Regions from separate parts of the Absicoccus intestinalis genome, predicted to be linked through region 2. Evidence: a T-box and tRNA genes for the amino acid it is inferred to sense, from the RefSeq annotation. Region 2 holds a T-box; the other holds one or more tRNA genes.
The links. The T-box of region 2 lies ahead of MOZ64_RS06170 (valine--tRNA ligase). A T-box ahead of a tRNA ligase gene usually reads a tRNA of that ligase, here a tRNA-Val.

Region 1 (3,402 bases), on a different contig from region 2:
ATCGTGTGGCCAATCGTTGTTCCAAAGCCTCTTTCTAATGGTTCAAAAATATAGGAACCAGAAGTATTTTCATCATTACAAGACTCTAGATGAAAAATGGCTCTTTCAAATTCCTGCATTCTAGTCCTCCTTTACTATCCACGAGGTCGTTTTGGTGGACGACATCCATTGTGTGGAATTGGTGTAACATCATTGATCATCTTGATCTCAAGTCCAGCAACTTGCAATGCTCGCACAGCCGCTTCTCGTCCTGGACCTGGTCCTTTGATCTCTACACTCACCGTCTTCATACCATGATCAGCTGCTGCTTTACCAGCGGCTTCACCAGCCAACTGAGCAGCATATGGTGTGCTCTTGCGGCTGCCTTTGAATCCTAAGGCTCCTGCACTGGACCATGATACCGCATTTCCTTGTTCATCTGTGATCGTTACGATCGTGTTATTGAAAGTTGAGTGGATATGTGCAACTCCACGCGCAACATTCTTTTTTGCACGACGTTTTGCTTTGGTTTTCTTCTGTGCCATACTCTACGCAACCTCCCTATTTCTTCTTGTTTGCCACTGTCTTGGCTTTTCCTTTACGCGTACGCGCATTGGTCTTTGTTCTCTGTCCTCGTACAGGCAATCCTTTTCTATGTCGGATACCACGATAACAACCAATCTCCATCAATCGTTTGATGTTCAATTGAACTTCGCGTCGAAGATCTCCTTCGACTTTAATGTTGTCGATTTCTTTACGAATCGCATTCATCTGCTCATCGCTCAGATCTTTTACACGAATATCTTCACTGACTTTTGCGTTTTCCAATACTTTCTTCGCTGTACTGTTTCCAATGCCATAAATATAGGTCAATGAAACAACGACGCGCTTATTGTTTGGAATATCTACACCTGCAATACGTGCCATTTCTTCCTCCTGTTAGTTTCCTTGTCTCTGTTTGTGCTTAGGGTTCTCACAGATTACCATGACTCTTCCCTTACGTCGAATGACTCGACATTTATCGCACATTGGTTTTACGGATGGTCTTACTTTCATATAAATAACCTCCTACTTTCTTCTAAATGTAATACGCCCACGTGTTAAATCATAGGGTGAAATTTCTACGGTTACACGATCACCTGGTAAAATGCGAATGTGGTGCATACGGATTTTACCAGAAACGTGAGCCATGATTTCGTGTCCGTTTTCCAATTTCACTTTAAAAGCCGCACTTGGTAAAGTATCTACAACGATACCATCTAATTCGATCACATCTTGTTTAGCCATGAACCTTGACTCCTCCTTTTCTGATGAAATGATAGGCATAAAAAGCCAATTACCATTATACTAAACTTTAAACACCTTGCCAAGTAAAAAAAAACAGGCCAAGCCTGTTTCAAACCCTTGGTGACCTGTAGGCGATTCGAACGCCTGACCCTTTGATTAAAAGTCAAATGCTCTACCAGCTGAGCTAACAGGTCAAAAAAAAAGTGGTGCCGACTAAAGGAATTGAACCCTCAACCTACTGATTACAAGTCAGTTGCTCTACCAATTGAGCTAAGTCGGCAAAAAAAATGGAGCAGGTGATGAGAATCGAACTCACGTAGTCAGCTTGGAAGGCTGAAGTTCTACCATTGAACTACACCTGCATAAAAAAATGGTGACCCGTAGGCGATTCGAACGCCTGACCCTTTGATTAAAAGTCAAATGCTCTACCAGCTGAGCTAACGGGTCACGATGGTGCCGACTAAAGGAATTGAACCCTCAACCTACTGATTACAAGTCAGTTGCTCTACCAATTGAGCTAAGTCGGCAAATATCAAATGGTGGAGGTTAACGGGCTCGAACCGCTGACCCTCTGCTTGTAAGGCAGATGCTCTCCCAACTGAGCTAAACCTCCAAATGGAGCAGGTGATGAGAATCGAACTCACGTAGTCAGCTTGGAAGGCTGAAGTTCTACCATTGAACTACACCTGCATAAAAAAGTGGCTGGGGTAGCTGGATTCGAACCAACGAGTGCAGGAGTCAAAGTCCTGTGCCTTACCGCTTGGCTATACCCCAATAAATGGTGGAGGAGGACAGATTCGAACTGTCGAACCCGAAGGAACTGAGTTACAGTCAGCCGCGTTTAGCCACTTCGCTACCCCTCCAAAACTATTTAAATGGTGGAGGTTAACGGGCTCGAACCGCTGACCCTCTGCTTGTAAGGCAGATGCTCTCCCAACTGAGCTAAACCTCCGTCATTGCTTGGCGCTTTTATATATTACCAAGAGACGTACTCTTTGTCAAATCATTTTCTGTACTTTTTTTAATAATTCTTGATATCGTTTTTTCAAAGCACAAGTACAAGCCGAACGCATTGCCTTTTCGTTTACCCGATGATTGATGTGTACCACATTTTGATCTTGCATGACCACGATCGTACCTTGAATGCATTCTCTTGGTTTTCCATAAATACTTTTGATACGAATGGCACCAAAACGACGACACAGACTCAGGTCCACATCCGAATGCATTTGAAAATAAGGAATGGAATACAACACCGTATCGGATGGTGAAACAATATAAGCGGGCACCCCCATTTCTTCCAACAAAGGCTGCCATTCCATACAAAGACGCAATGCACGCACACTTTTCGGCTTATCCAATGCATCCAATACAAATATCATATACGTTCCTTGTGTATGTCTCAGTAATTCTTTCATTTGTAAATGTATTGTAGCATTCTTTTTTCAATAGTAAAATAGATGTATGGAATACATTGGATTAGATATTGGTACCCACACCATACGTTACATCAAAGAAAATACTATTTTATTTGATCAAGCGTCCCTATTGGCTTTTGATACCAATAAAAAAACAATTGCGATTGGCACCGAAGCTAGTCAACTGCGCGGTACACGACATGTCCGTAACTATCGCCGTCTATCTGAACTTTATAGCTATTTGGATGAAATCTTTAATCGCTATGAAAGTTTTCGTTTGTTTCACAAAACAACTGTCTTCTTTACCACTCCTTCTACCTTTGATAAAAAACAATGTGAAAAAATACGTCATCATATTCTCGAACAAGGTGCGACACAAGTTATCTATGATAAAGAACTTTGGTGTGCAGCCATTGGCGCCAAACTGCAAATTAACACATCCATCTCCGCATGTATGTTATATATGGGACATGCCTCTTGTGATATTGCCTGTTTTTCAAATGGCATCATTCAAAAAGAAAGTCATTCACCATATGGTGGTGCCCAAATTCTACAAACTTTCTATCGATGGATCCAAAAAAAATACAATCTTCAAGTCAGTCAACCCTTTATCGAACAGATATTGTTCCAATTTGGTCAAAGTCGTGAACCCATCCTGATCCACGGCACCGATATACGAACCCAACAAAATCGCAGCATTTCCATTTCTCAAGATCAA
Region 2 (3,402 bases):
AAAGTTATACAATTCGTTTCCAACAATGGCCAATTCATATTTTTCCATATTGTCTGTTACATGTCTCAATACTTCATTGAAACGAGATAAGATCCATTTATCGCTACTGGATAAATGTTCAGGATCTAAGACTGGTTTTTCATCACCAACTTGCATTTGTACATAACGAGCTGCATTCCAGATCTTATTGATGAAATTCCAAGCTGCATCCACTTTTGTTTCATCATAACGCACATCTTGACCTGGTGTTGAATTGGTGGTCAAGAAAAACCGTAAAGCATCGGCTCCTTTTTCTTGAATGACATCCATAGGATCGATTCCATTGCCTAGTGATTTAGACATTTTCCGACCTTGACTATCACGAACCAAGCCATGGATCAGAACATCTTTAAAGGGACGATCATGCATCGCAAAACGCGTTTGGAAAGCCATACGAGCAACCCAGAAGAAGATAATGTCATAACCGGTAACCAATGTGTCATTTGGAAAATAACGTTCCAAATCCGGTGTATCTTCTGGCCAACCCAATGTTGAAAATGGCCATAAACCCGATGAGAACCAAGTATCCAAAACATCCTCATCTTGGATCCATGTTTCCGTATCTTTTGGATCTTCCATGCCCACATAGATCTCACCCGTATCTTTATTGGTCCAAGCTGGTATACGATGTCCCCACCATAACTGACGAGAAATACACCAATCTTCGATATTTTCCAACCATTGGGTAAATGTTTTTTCAAAACGAGCCGGAACAAAATGAATTTTTTGATCCTCGTCTTGTTGACATTTTAATACTTCCTCTGCCAATGGTTTCATCTTCACAAACCATTGTTTGCTCAAATACGGTTCAACAATGACACCCGTTCGTTGTGAATGGCCAACTTGATGCGCATGTTCTTCAATATGATCCACGACACCAGCAGCCTCAAAATCTTTGACCAATGCTTCACGACATGCAAAACGATCCATACCGGCATATTTACCACACAGATCATTCATGGTACCATCTGGATTCATACAAATTGGCATCGGTAAATGATATTTTTTTGCCAAGGCAAAGTCGTTCGGATCATGAGCTGGTGTACATTTCATGACGGCTGTACCAAAACTCATATCAATATAATCATCTGCCATGATTGGCAATTCATCACCATTGGCTGGATTGATGGCGTGCAAGCCCACAATATCTTTGTAACGATCATCATCTGGATGGACAAAGATGGCCTGATCGGCAAACATTGTTTCAGGACGAGTAGTCGCTATCACTAATTCTTTTCCGGTTTCCACCACCTTGTATTTAAAATAATACATGTGACCCGGAATTTCTTTATGCTCCACCTCAATATTGGATAAAGCCGTCTTTGCTTCTGGATCCCAGTTAATGATTCGTTCTCCTTGATAAATCAAGCCATCATTATACAGATCCACAAATGTTTTACGAACCGCTTTAGAAAGGCCTTCATCCAAAGTAAATCGTTCTCTTGTATAATCCAAGGACAAACCAAGCTTTGCCCATTGACTCCGAATGGTCGATGCATATTCTTCTTTCCATTCCCATGCACGTTCCAAAAATTTTTCACGACCAATATCATAACGAGAAATGCCTTCTTCTTTTAATCGGGCATCGACTTTTGCTTGTGTGGCTATTCCCGCATGATCCATTCCTGGCAACCATAAGACATCATAGCCTCGCATCCGTTTATAACGAGCTAAAATATCTTGAATGGTTGTATCCCATGCATGTCCTAAATGTAGTTTTCCAGTTACATTTGGAGGAGGAATGACCATACAGTACGGATGCTTGCTCGTATCACCAGCTGTAAAGTATCCCTTGTCTAACCACGATTGATAGCGGTTTTCTTCTACGGCCAAATGGTCGTATTTTGGTGCCATTTCTTTACTCATATTCTCATCCTTTCCAAAAAAAAGCACATCCGAAAGGACGTGCTTTGACGTGGTACCACCTAACTTTGCATCAAATGATGCCTCATTCACATAACGCTGTGTCTGCGAGATCTCCTACTCTTTTCAAAGACCTAGCTCCTAGACTACCTTCATCTTTTTCACAGACCTCTTTTCACCAACCAGAGACTCTCTATCCTGCCACCAAAGATTACTCCTTCTATTCTTTGCTTTTCTAGTTAATAATAACGAAATAGAACACGTTTTTCAAGCTTAATATTTGGCCTTTGTTAACCAATGATACACAGGTTTCATCGTTTTTGCTAAGCAGCCTGGATCCAATGGTACGATCAGCCCAGCTGCTTTTACCAATTGACGAAATGGCAAAGTCCCCCCTAAAGAACATAGATGCTGATAATCTTTCAATACATGGTCATCCTTACGACACCAGAACTCCAACGCACAAACTTGTGCTAAGGTATAATCAATATAATAGAAAGGATCCATGAAAATATGTAATTGACGCATCCACCAACCGCCATTTTCTAAAAAAGGAATTTCTTCATAATTTTTATGTGGTAAATACTGTTTTTCTAATTGTCGCCAACGATCCATTCGTCGCAAAGGACCCCATTGAGGATGGGCATACACCTCATGCTGGAAATGATCTACCAAAGCTCCATAAGGTAAAAATTTAATAGCACCCGATACATGGGCAAACCGATATGCATCGGCTTTATTTCCAAAAAATCGATCCATCCATGGATGGGTAAAAAATTCCATCGACATAGAATGAATTTCACACGACTCATATGTCGGCCAAATACATTCGCTCGGTCTTATATCTTGGGAACAATACACTTGATAGGCATGACCCGCTTCATGGGTCAATGTTTCCACATCTTGATTGGTATGATTTCCATTCGCAAAGATAAATGGACTTTTGTAAGAAGGAATATATGTACAATAGCCGCCAGGTGCTTTATTAGGTTTTGCTTCTAGATCCATTAAATCATGATCCAACATATATTGAAAAAAAGTACCCGTAGAAGGACTCAATTCCTGATACATCTGTAAAGCCGATTGACATAACCCATCAATATCATCAATGGGTGTGGGATTGCCCTCTTTAAATTCCACTTTTTCGTCCCATGTATAGAGTTGGTCCAAGCCAAGTCTTTTAGTTTGTCGTTCATATAATTGTTGGGCAATCGGTACGACCACATCAACAATTTGTTTGCGATAGTTCGCAACATCCTTTTGATCGTAATCAAAACGATACATTCGTTTATAACCAAGTTCAATATAATTCTTATATCCTAGTTTTTTAGCCATTGTATCTCTGGTCTTGACCAGTCGATCATATATCTTATTTAGATCATCTTGATGTTGATCAAACCATCCCCAATAGGCTTTGGTGGCCCCTTTGCGAATGTTTCGATCTTTGGCAGTCATCAAAGGCTCCAATTGAGAAAGGGTGTATACCTTTCCATCCAGATC

Region 1: it has a tRNA-Val gene. The T-box ahead of MOZ64_RS06170 (valine--tRNA ligase) is inferred to sense a tRNA for this amino acid. The anticodon was not compared.

Annotation. Positions count from the first base shown of each region.
Region 1 is NZ_JALBUS010000012.1:13,706-17,107, forward strand. Features, by position in the region: gene MOZ64_RS08005 (DNA-directed RNA polymerase subunit alpha) at 1-119, opposite strand, end outside; gene rpsK (30S ribosomal protein S11) at 135-524, opposite strand; gene rpsM (30S ribosomal protein S13) at 541-906, opposite strand; gene rpmJ (50S ribosomal protein L36) at 919-1,035, opposite strand; gene infA (translation initiation factor IF-1) at 1,048-1,266, opposite strand; tRNA gene MOZ64_RS08030 (tRNA-Lys) at 1,385-1,460, opposite strand; tRNA gene MOZ64_RS08035 (tRNA-Thr) at 1,471-1,546, opposite strand; tRNA gene MOZ64_RS08040 (tRNA-Gly) at 1,555-1,628, opposite strand; tRNA gene MOZ64_RS08045 (tRNA-Lys) at 1,638-1,713, opposite strand; tRNA gene MOZ64_RS08050 (tRNA-Thr) at 1,718-1,793, opposite strand; tRNA gene MOZ64_RS08055 (tRNA-Val) at 1,804-1,879, opposite strand; tRNA gene MOZ64_RS08060 (tRNA-Gly) at 1,883-1,956, opposite strand; tRNA gene MOZ64_RS08065 (tRNA-Gln) at 1,966-2,040, opposite strand; tRNA gene MOZ64_RS08070 (tRNA-Tyr) at 2,046-2,129, opposite strand; tRNA gene MOZ64_RS08075 (tRNA-Val) at 2,143-2,218, opposite strand; gene MOZ64_RS08080 (hypothetical protein) at 2,265-2,648, opposite strand; gene MOZ64_RS08085 (rod shape-determining protein) at 2,731-3,402, shown strand, end outside.
Region 2 is NZ_JALBUS010000007.1:82,475-85,876, forward strand. Features, by position in the region: gene MOZ64_RS06170 (valine--tRNA ligase) at 1-1,905, opposite strand, end outside; T-box leader at 1,936-2,139, opposite strand; gene MOZ64_RS06175 (M3 family oligoendopeptidase) at 2,176-3,402, opposite strand, start outside.